DNA from 2 places in the Bradyrhizobium commune genome. Region 1 is predicted to be linked to the other one. Evidence: predicted binding sites of a transcription regulator. Region 1 holds the regulator's gene; the other holds the start of a gene.
What was found. The regulator PhoB, encoded in region 1, activates phosphate uptake and scavenging genes when phosphate is short. The targets are predictions, from matches to a motif close to TGTCATNNANCTGTCAT.

Region 2: IC761_RS21430 (acetoacetate decarboxylase) is a predicted target of PhoB. The motif match lies at 3,390-3,406, and genes of this name have one in related genera.

The regions. Positions count from the first base shown of each region.
Region 1 covers NZ_CP061379.1:7,352,952-7,358,668, reverse strand. Annotated here, with positions in the region: gene pstC (phosphate ABC transporter permease subunit PstC) at 1-530, shown strand, start outside; gene pstA (phosphate ABC transporter permease PstA) at 532-1,377, shown strand; gene pstB (phosphate ABC transporter ATP-binding protein PstB) at 1,374-2,195, shown strand; gene phoU (phosphate signaling complex protein PhoU) at 2,207-2,923, shown strand; gene phoB (phosphate regulon transcriptional regulator PhoB) at 2,938-3,645, shown strand; gene IC761_RS34540 (GcrA family cell cycle regulator) at 3,959-4,468, opposite strand; gene IC761_RS34535 (aspartate aminotransferase family protein) at 4,936-5,717, shown strand, end outside.
Region 2 covers NZ_CP061379.1:4,517,670-4,523,386, forward strand. Annotated here, with positions in the region: gene IC761_RS21420 (carbohydrate porin) at 1-1,297, opposite strand, end outside; gene IC761_RS21425 (transporter) at 1,316-2,335, opposite strand; gene IC761_RS21430 (acetoacetate decarboxylase) at 2,437-3,219, opposite strand; gene IC761_RS21435 (patatin-like phospholipase family protein) at 3,457-4,650, shown strand; gene IC761_RS21440 (aldehyde dehydrogenase family protein) at 5,175-5,717, shown strand, end outside.

The DNA of each region.
Region 1 (5,717 bases):
ACACCTTCCAGCCCTTCATGATCAAGATCTTCGACGGCGTCCCGGTCCTCGGCGCGATCTTCGCCGGTCCGCCGTCCTATCTCAGCCTGTTCAACGCCGCGCTGATCCTCGCCATCATGGTGCTGCCCTTCATCACCTCGATCTCGGTCGACGTGTTCAAGACGGTGCCGCCGGTGCTGAAAGAGGCCGCCTACGGCGTCGGCTGCACCACCTGGGAAGTCGTCCGCAGCGTGGTGATCCCCTATACCCGCGTCGGCATCATCGGCGGCGTCATGCTGGCGCTCGGCCGCGCGCTCGGCGAGACCATGGCGGTGACCTTCATCATCGGCAACTCGTTCCGGATCTCGTCCTCGATCTTCGCGCCCGGCACCACGATCTCGGCGGCGATCGCGAGCGAGTTCGCCGAGAGCGACGGTCTGCACCAGTCCGGCCTGATCCTGCTCGGCTTGCTGCTGTTCGTGCTGACGTTCTTCGTGCTCGCCGGCGCGCGGCTGATGCTGCTGCGTCTCGAGAAGAAGGCGGGGAAGTAACATGAACCCGATTTACGTACGCCGCCGCCGCAAGGACATCGTCATCCGCGGGCTCTGCATCGGTGCCGCCGCCTTCGGCGTCACCTGGCTTGCGCTGATCCTGATCACGCTGCTCTACAACGGCGTGGCCGGTCTCAGCCCAGAGTTATTCGTCGCCGACACTCCGCCTCCGGGCTCGACCGAAGGCGGCCTGCGCAACGCGATCGTCGGTTCGATCATCATGACCGTGATCGGCGTCGGCATCGGCGCGCCGCTCGGCATGTTCGCCGGCACCTACCTCGCCGAGTACGGCCGCAACGACAAGCTGACCTCGGTGATCCGCTTCATCAACGACATCCTGCTCTCGGCGCCCTCGATCATCATCGGCCTGTTCATCTACGGCGCGGTGGTGGTGCCGATGCGCGGCTTCTCGGCGATCGCCGGCTGTCTCGCGCTCGCCGTCATCGTGATCCCGGTGGTGCTGCGCACGACCGAGGACATGCTGCTGCTGGTGCCGAACGCGCTGCGCGAGGCGGCCTCCGCGCTCGGCCTGCCGCGCTCGCTGGTGATCAAGCGCATCGCCTATCGCGCCGCCCGTTCCGGCCTCATCACCGGCGTGCTGCTTGCCACCGCCCGCGTCGCCGGCGAGACCGCGCCGCTGCTCTTCACCGCGCTGTCGAACCAGTTCTTCAGCCTGAGCCTGAACAAGACGATGGCGAACCTGCCGGTCACCATCAACAACTTCGTGCAGAGCCCCTACGCCTATTGGAAGCAGCTCGCCTGGAGTGGCGCGCTGCTCATCACCCTGACCGTGCTTGCCCTGAATATTGGCGCGCGCATCCTTGGCGCCGAAAGGACCGCAAAATGAGTGATCTTTCCGTATCGATGAGCGCGTCCGGTGGACTGCCCCAGGCCCCCACGCTGCCCGAAGCCCCCGCCAAGGTGACGGTGCGCAACCTCAACTTCTATTACGGCGAGCACCATGCGCTGAAGAACATCAACCTGGTGCTCGGCGCCAACCGTGTCACGGCGTTCATCGGGCCTTCCGGCTGCGGCAAGTCGACCCTGCTGCGCATCTTCAACCGGATGTACGACCTCTATCCGGGCCAGCGCGTCACCGGCCAGCTCATGCTGGACCAGACCAACGTCCTCGACCCCAAGCTCGACCTCAATCTGCTGCGCGCGCGCGTCGGCATGGTGTTCCAGAAGCCGACGCCGTTCCCGATGACGATCTACGAGAACATCGCCTTCGGCATCCGTCTCTACGAGAAGATCTCGAAGTCCGAGATGGACGACCGCGTCGAGAAGGCGCTGCGCGGCGGCGCGCTGTGGAACGAGGTCAAGGACAAGTTGAATGCGAGCGGCCTGTCGCTCTCCGGCGGCCAGCAGCAGCGCCTCTGCATCGCCCGTACCGTCGCGGTGCGGCCCGAGGTGATCCTGTTCGACGAGCCCTGCTCGGCGCTCGATCCGATCTCGACCGCCAAGGTCGAGGAGCTGATCCAGGAATTGAGCGAGAACTACACCATCGCGATCGTCACCCACAACATGCAGCAGGCGGCGCGCGTCTCCGACAAGACCGCGTTCATGTATCTCGGCGAGCTGATCGAGTTCGACGACACCAGCAAGATCTTCACGTCGCCGACCGACCGGCGCACGCAGGATTACATCACCGGCCGGTTCGGCTGAGGAGACAGGACATGGGTTCGGAACATACCGCAAAAGCCTTCGACTCCGACCTTCAGGAGCTGACCCGGCTGGTCGCCGAGATGGGCGGCCTCGCCGAGCGCATGATCGTCGATTCCGTCGACGCGCTGATCCGGCGCGACGTCGCGCTCGGCCAGCGCGTGGTCGCAACCGACGTCGAGATCGACGCGCTCCAGAAGAAGATCGAGGAACGCGCCGTGCTCACCATCGCCCGCCGCCAGCCGATGGCGGTCGATTTGCGCGAGATCGTCGGCGCCATGCGGGTTGCGACCGATCTCGAGCGGATCGGCGACCTCGCCAAGAACATGGGCAAGCGCGTCGCGGCGCTGGAGACCGATTTTCATCCGCTGAAGCTGTTCCGCGGCCTCGAGCACATGACCGATCTCGTGCAGCAGCAGGTCAAGTCGGTGCTGGACGCCTATGCCGCGCACGATCTGCCGGCGGCGATGGCGGTGTGGAAGGGCGACGAGGAAGTCGACGCCATCTGCACCTCGCTGTTCCGCGAGCTCCTCACCTACATGATGGAGGATCCGCGCAATATCTCGTTCTGCATTCACCTGATGTTCTGCGCCAAGAACATCGAGCGGATCGGCGACCATGCCACCAACATCGCCGAGACGGTGTTCTACATGATCGAAGGTCAGGCCATCACCGACAAGCGGCCGAAGGGCGACATGACGACCTTCGCCGCGCCGGTCCCGAATACGTAAGGAGCGACGACCCCATGGGCGCACGCATTATGGTGGTTGAAGACGAGGAAGCTCTGACCGAGCTTCTGCGTTACAACCTCGAAGGCGACGGCTATGACGTCGAGACGGTGATGCGCGGCGACGACGCCGACACCCGTCTCAAGGAGCACATCCCCGATCTGATCGTGCTCGACTGGATGCTGCCGGGTCTCTCCGGCATCGAGCTGTGCCGACGGCTGCGCGCCCGGTCCGACACCAAGCAGCTGCCGATCATCATGCTGACCGCACGCGGCGAGGAGAGCGAGCGGGTTCGCGGGCTCGCGACCGGCGCCGACGACTACATCGTCAAGCCGTTCTCGGTCCCCGAGCTTTTGGCCCGCGTGAAAGGCCTGCTGCGGCGCGCAAGCCCCGAGCGGCTCGCCACGGTGCTCGCTTTCGGCGACATCGAGCTCGACCGTGAAAAGCGCCGCGTGGCGCGCTCGGGCCGGCCGATCGATCTTGGCCCGACCGAATATCGCCTGCTCGAGTTCTTCCTGGAGCATCCCGGTCGCGTGTTCTCGCGCGAGCAGCTGCTCGACAGCGTCTGGGGCCGCGACATCTATATCGACGAGCGCACCGTCGACGTGCATATCGGCCGCCTGCGCAAGCTGCTCAATCTCGGCCGCGAGCAGGACCCGATCCGCACCGTCCGCGGCGCCGGCTATGCGCTGGATGATCGGTTCGCGAAGGCCGAGCAGACGTAAGCCGACCTGAAGCGCGATGAGATTGGGATGAATCGTCATCGCGCTTTAGGTTGTTGTTCGAGCATGATCTTTTCGGAAAACCGCTGCGCACTTTTCCGGATCATGCTTTAGCGAGCTGCCGCTACAAAATCGGTGCCGTCCCGGCGAAGGCCGGGACCCATAACCCCAGGGCGTAGTTGTTGCGCGAAGAGGGTAACTCCGAGTCTCCTTAACCACATCTGCCGGTGGTTATGGGTCCCGGCCTTCGCCGGGACGACAGCGGAGTTTGTTGAGCCGTTATCACGACGGCTCCTAAACTTGACTCAGATCTATCTCAGCGCGGCGGCTTCGCGGGCGCCCGCCGCCGATCCGCGGCCGGTTGATACGCCACCCGCGAATGCTGGGCGCAATAGGGCAGGCCGGAGAGCGCCTTGCCGCCGCAGAAGAAGAAATCCGGGCTCGAGGGATCGCCGACCGGCCAGTGGCAGGTCGCCTCGTTCAGCTCCAGCAGCGACAGCCGCTGGCTCATCGGCACCACGTTGTCGTAGGTGACCGGTTCGGCCTCGACCTCGATCTCGAAGGCCTGCGCCAAGGCGGTGTTGCCGCGCGCAATGGGACGGCTCACCCGCATCATATGCTGCGCGGGACGCGCCTTGCGCGGCCGGGGAGCCGCCGACGACGGGCTCTTGGCACGGCCGGACAGGCCGAGCCGGTGCACCTTGCCGATCACGGCGTTACGGGTCACATTGCCGAGCTCGGCCGCGATCTGGCTGGCCGAAAGTCCTGCTTCCCAGAGCTTTTTCAACTGCTCGACGCGATCGTCGGACCAGGTCAAAACCGTCATTGCACCCTTTCCTTCGTCGCGCGCCAGCCATCCTGGGGCGGCACGACGAATGCCTAAGCCTCGAAAAACCCATGCCGCCAGAATCCCTTAAGGCTCGCCGGGCACAACAATGCGCCCGAACGTTTACGCCGGTACATGAGGACTTTTGGGATCAGAACTGCCGCACGAGATGTCGTATCTGACAAGCCAAACGCTACAATATGGCGTGACTCGCGCGCAAGAGTCCGCCGACTCGCTTCCACATGTTCCGTGGCGAAAACTCCGCAAATTCGCCACCGCAAGACTACGGATTCAGCGTTTCGCGAGGCTGTCCGGTGGCATTGACACCCGTGGCGCCAAGCATAAGATAGTGACGCGTGCCGCCCTTAAAAGGCGGCACGTTTCGTTTTCCGGACCGGTCAATGGTGCGCTGCGTAAGGCGCCTCAGGCCATCCGAAACGCCCAAATGACAGCCAAAAGAGACGGTCATGACCAACAGCGCCGCGCCGCATCTGCTTCCCGTTTTCGCCAGGGCCAACATCGGCTTCGAGCGCGGCGAGGGCGTCTGGCTGATCGCGACCAATGGCGATCGCTATCTCGATTTCACCTCGGGCGTGGCGGTGAACGCGCTCGGTCATGCCCATCCCGCGCTGGTCAAGGCGCTGCAGGAGCAGGCCACAAAACTCTGGCACATGTCGAACCTGTTTCAGAGCCCGGACGGCGAGAAGCTCGCTGTCCGCCTCTGCAACGAAAGCTTTGCTGACTTCGTATTCTTCTGCAATTCCGGCGCCGAAGCGCTGGAGGGCGTGATCAAGCTGGTGCGGCATCATCACTTCTCCAAGGGCCATCCGGAGCGTTACCGCATCATCACCTTCGAAGGCGCTTTCCACGGCCGCACGCTGGCGACCCTGGCTGCCACGGGCTCCGAAAAATATCTCGAAGGCTTTGGTCCGCCGATGGATGGCTTCGACCAGGTGCCGCATGGCGACATCGAGGCCGTCAAGAAGGCGATCGGTCCGCAGACCGCCGGCATCCTGATCGAGCCGATCCAGGGCGAAGGCGGCGTGCGTTCGTCGCCGCCCGCCTTCCTCAAGGCGCTGCGCCAGCTTTGCGACGAGAAGGGCCTGCTGCTCGCGTTTGACGAGGTGCAGACCGGCATGGGCCGCACCGGCGATCTCTTCGCTCATCGGCGCACTGGCGTCACACCCGACGTGATGTCGCTCGCCAAGGCGCTCGGCGGCGGCTTCCCGATCGGCGCAGTGCTCGCCAC
Region 2 (5,717 bases), 2.8 Mb from region 1:
ACTGGAAATAAGGCGCGATCAGCCAGCCCGGCTTGATGTGGGCTTCATAGATGATTTCAAGCAGGGCTTCGCTGCTGCGCACCGGGCTCTGGATGCCGCTGAAGATCTGGGTGTCGACGTCGAGGCTTCGCGCGGCGCCTGAAATCCGCATATAGGCCACCCCGATCCCGAACCGGTCAAGCGGACGGCCGGGCGTAAAGCCGACAAAGCCGACGCCGCCGTCGAGATAGAGGTCGATCAAATTGCGATCCGGCGGGCTGTAGGCGATGCGGCCGAACGCGGTGACGCCGGGTATCGAGGCCGACACGGTCTTGTCGGGCTCGGCCCCCGGCGGCCGCCAGAGCGTCTGCTCGATGACCGCGTAGATGCCGTAGTTGCCGCGAAGCTTGGCCGGGATGCCGGATCCGGTCGGGTCTGCGAGCGAGAATCCGTCCGCGGTGAAGCGCTGACTGTCGAAGTCGCCGAAATGATACCAGCCGCCGGGCGTGAAATTGCCGGCGAGCGAGCTGCCGCCGATATCGAGATGATAGTCGAAATGGACCTGCCCGATCACCCATGCCGGATCATTGACGCGGAACGCGAGACCATGATTGTCGCGGGTCTGCGGATCGCCATCGCCGGGTGCTGCCGCGCTACCGTTGAACACGGCACCGAAGACGGTGACGTTGTCCGCGACCTGGGCCTTGACGCGAATGCCGGGGACCGCGATCGGGGGCGCGGGTCCGCCGGCCGGCAGATTGGTGGCCTTGATCGCGGGCCAGCCGAACGTGCCGTTGATGAAGAGGTCGTCGGTCTCGCTGTCGAAGAACTCGACGTCGGCGGCCTGCTGGCCCGCCCTGATGTTCAGCCGCCCGTCGAAAAAGCTCTGCTCGAAATAGGCGTTGTAGAGCCGCTGGTCGGGCAGCGCCTCGATCTCGCTGATGGTGGCGAGGTTCATGATGTAGTTTCGCGTCAGCCCGCGGCCGTAGATGATGAAGCCGTTGGCGTAGAAGCGTCCCCCGGTCCAGCCGACGAGCTTGTCGAGATCGGCATCGACCGAGAGATCGAGCCGGCCGAAATTGATGGCGCCGCGTGACACCCCGCCCGAGACATTGCCGATGTTGTCGACGATGTAGGTCGCGCCGAAGTTCAGGCCCTTGTTGGCGAGCCCGTCATGCCATTCGTTGAACCATTTTGGAAACAGCCAGTCGGCCGCGCTCTCGTCCTTGGCGCCTGCAAACGCACTCGTGCCCGCAAACAGCACCGCTGCCACCGCGAGCGAGCCACGCAACGCAAACACCTGGGCAGACCCACTCACGGCTGATACCGGCTGGCGCTATTTCTTGAAGATGCCTGTGCGCCGCATGAACAGATAGGCGAGGCCGATCGAGCACACCATCATCGCAGCAGCCCAGAGGAAGCCCTCATCGACATCGGTGAGCGGCAGGCCCTTGGTGTTCATGCCGAAAATGCCGGTGATCAGCGTCGGCGGCAGCAGGAGCGTCGTCACGATCGACAGCGTGTGAAGGTGGCGGTTGCTCTCCTCCTCGTTCTTGAAGCGCAGCTCTTCCTCGAGCAGCCGGCTGCGTTCGCGGAGCTCGACGATGTCGTGATCGAGCCCGTCGAGCCGCTGCGCCAGCCTTGCGGCATGAATGCGCAGGGACGGGGCCAAATGATCCGTGTTCTTCTGGTCGAGGCGGTGAAACAGCACGCGCAGGCCCGTGAGCTGGCGGTGCAGCCTGACGCAAGTCCGGCGCAGCCGGCCGAGGTTGCCGCGCATATCCGACTTCACATCGTCAGCGAGGATGCGCTCCTCGATGCCGTCGATCTCCTGTCCGAGCTTGTCGGCCATCCGGTCCAGCGTGTCGGCGACCTCGTCGACGATCTTCTCCAGCAGACGAGCGACATTGTCGACGCGGTAGCCGCCTTCGAGCACCCGGCGGGTCGCATCCGCCGAGCAGAGCGCCTGGTGGCGGCCGGAGACGAGGAGATGCTCGGTCATGACGAAGCGCAGAAACGCGGTCTCCTCCGTCGGGCTGTCGATGTCACGGACGAGGTCGGAGAACACACCGTAGACGCAACCGTCGATGACGTGGAGCTGCTGGAATGTGTCGTTGGACAGCAACAGCTCACGCGCGAGCGGCGGCAGGCTCGCGGCCGAAATCCACGGCTTCGCCCGCACGTCGTTCAGGTTGAAATGCAGCCAGAGCCGGCCGTCATGGCTGAACTCGATCCGCTGGTCGATCGGGAGCGGTTCCGCGCTGCCGTCGCTGTGCAGGCGGAACGCCCACACCAGGCCCGGTATAGCGGGTACGGCGTCCGATAACGCGCTGACAAGCTTTGCCGGCTCAGCCATGCTCACCCCCACAATGCAGCCCATGTCCGGGGGGCTTCGCCTCCTCCGGATCTCCCGCGGGTACTGAATTACGCCAGTGTTACAGTTTGATGATGGCCGCCCTATTCGGCGGCCATCCCCGTCGCGGCGGCCGCCTCGGCCTCCTTGACGTAGTCGTGCACGACGCGGCCGAACGGCAAGGTCAGGTCGGCGATGTAGTGATGCGCGCCGAGGCAGCGCCGCACCGGGAAATCGGCAACCGGTGCATTCACATGGGGAACCAGATGCAGCCGGCCTGGGCCGATCCAGGAGCCCTTCGGCACGATGTCGATCAGGTTGATCGCGACTAGCTGGCAGACTTCGAGATGGCCATCGACGCCGGGGATCATCTTCAGGTTGATCTGCGTCTTCGACAGCGTCGCGCGGGTGAGATCGCCGTTGCCGGCCATGCTCTCATGCTTGTAGCCCATCGTGCCCATGGCGACGAGCTGGCCGGCATATTCCAGCGTGCCCGTCAGCGTGTCCTTGACGATCTCGAGCTTGGGATGGGCGTACTTCTTGGGAAAGCCCCAGATCTCGCGGCCGGCGGCGATCGGCGGATCGTCGTCGAGATACATCTGCGAGACGAAATTGACCTCCTCGCCGTTGAGGCGCGCGGGGATGACGAGGCCGGATTCGGTGTAGCTGCCGAAGCCGGAGGAGTCCGGCATCCTGATCCATTCATAGTGCACGATCGGCTGATCGATCGGCTCCAGCGGCTCGGGCAGGCCGCCGCGGATCAGGTCCGGATCGGTCTCATAGGTGATGACCAGGAATTCGCGGTTGACGAAGCGATAGGGCCCGGCCGGATAGCTCGGTCCGGCAGCCGGCATGGACGGAAGTCTGAGCAATTCTTCCCTGCGCATCGCGGATCTCCTGTGTGATGTCTGTGATGTCGGCCCCGGCAGCTTCTCGCCTGATGCAAATGGCTAGCCGTCCTCATTGACTCCCATGTGAAGGATTTCCGTCAAGCCCACGACCTCTGCCATTCCCGTATGAGTTGACGTGCATGCGAACGATGCACCGGCGCCAACTTTGTCATCACATCGTCACCGCGGGACGCAATCGTTTCCCCAGATCATGCTCGGCAGGAGGCATCGGCCATGGACGCCCGGACGTCGCAAGCGACACAGACGTCGCAACCGACCCATCAGACCCATCAGCCGCCCGCGCGAGGCTGGCGCCCCGAGCGCTGCGACCGCGTCGCGCTGGTGCTGCAAGGCGGCGGCGCGCTCGGCGCCTACCAGGCCGGCGTCTACCAGGCGCTGCACGAGGCCGGCATCGAGCCCGACTGGGTCTGCGGCGTCTCGATCGGCGCGATCAACTCCTCCATCATTGCCGGCAACAAGCCGGAGAAGCGGCTCGAAGCGTTGCGCATCTTCTGGGAGCGTATCACCAACCGCAAGATCTGGCACTACACGCCCGACGGCGACATCTTCCGCCAATGGCGCAATCTCTACAGCTCCTGGATGACGTCCGCGATGGGCCAGCCGGGCTTCTTCACCCCGCACCAGGTCAATCCCTGGCTCAGCCCCGTCGGCGCCCGGACCGCGACGAGCTATTACGACACGGCGGCGCTCAAGGCGACCCTGCTCGAGCTCGTCGATTTCGACCTCATCAACGAGAAGAAGGTCCGCTTCGCGGTCGGCGCTGTGAACGTGCTCTCCGGCAACTTCATCTATTTCGACAACGCCCATGACGACATCGAGCCGGAGCACATCATGGCCTCGGGCGCCCTGCCCCCGGCGCTGCCGATGGTGCGGATCGGCACCGATCATTTCTGGGACGGCGGCATCGTCTCCAACACGCCGCTCCAGCATCTGCTCGACCAGGAGGATGCGCTCAATTCGCTGGTGTTCCAGGTCGACCTGTTCAGCGCGCGTGGCGTGCTGCCGCGCTCGATCCAGGACGTGATGGCCCGCCACAAGGACATCATGTATTCCTCGCGCACCCGCCACAACACCGACGTCTATCGCCGCAGCCACAATCTCAAGGTCCTGCTCTACAAGGCGCTGACGAAGATCCCGGACGAGCAGCTGTCCGACGAGGACCGACAGCTCAAGGCCAGCCTGCGCAACATGCCGGAGATCGCGATCCTGCATCTGATCTACCAGCAGAAGGCCTATGAGGGCGACGCCAAGGACCACGAGTTCTCGGGCACCTCGATGCGCGAGCACTGGACCTCAGGCTACGAGGACACCAAGCGCACGCTGAAGCGGCGCGACTGGATCAAGATGCCCGAGGAAGGCATGGGGCTCGTGGTGCACGACGTGCACCGGGAGACGGAGAGCGCGTAAGCGATGCGACGCGGGGCCAAAGCAATCGCCTTTTGCTCGATGTCGTCCCGGCGAAGGCCGGGACCCATACGCTCAGAGTGCAGCCATAGCGCAAACTGATAACTCCGAGTTTTCGCCAAACCACTTCCGTGGTTATGGGTCCCGGCCTTCGCTGGGACGACGGCCGGGAGCTAGTCCGCGCTGCCAATACAAAAATGCGAAAACAACCCCATGCACAGTAGCCGGGCGTGGCGGATCAATGTGACTTACGCTTTCCCGAAGAGAATTTGACTCGTCGGGCAAAACAGGGGCATGATGTCATCATTGCAAAATCGCACGATCGCTCCGCTCCGCGCTGACCGGCGACGTGGCCAGGCGACGCCCCGTACCATAATCTGCTTCAGGTTCTGCCTGAACTCCGGTTCCGCATCACCTGACGCTTAAGCGGTTTTGCTTCAATTGACCTCGGGTCCCGCGGCGCCGAGCTAGACTGCGAGCGCGCGACGACGCTCCAGCACCACGCAAAGACATCCATGGAGATCATGATGCTCAAAGTTGTCCAGGCCTTCGACCGCAAGGAGATCACCGAGCTCGCCAGTGACGACGCCGCCGCGCTGGAGGCCAAGTTCGAGACCGCACGAAAACTGCTCGCGGACCGGAAGGCCTGGCTGAAGCCGCATCAGCGCATCGCCATTCTCCACAAGCTCGCTGATCTCGTTGCCGAGAAGCGACAGGACTTTGGCATTCTGATCGCACGAGAGGGCGGAAAGCCGCTGACGGACGCGTTGATCGAGACGGACCGGGCGATCGACGGCATCCGCTCGGCGGCGGATTTTCTGCGAACCCGCGGCGGGGTCGAGATCCCGATGGGCCTCACGCCTGCGAGCGACGGCCGGCGGGCATGGACGATCAAGGAACCCATCGGCATCGTTGCGGCAATCTCAGCCTTCAATCATCCCCTCAACCTGATCGTTCACCAGCTCGCGCCAGCGATCGCGACCGGTTGCCCGGTGATCGTCAAGCCCGCGGGCACAACGCCCCTATGCTGCGTCGAACTGGTGAAGCTCATTCACAAGGCCGGCATGCCG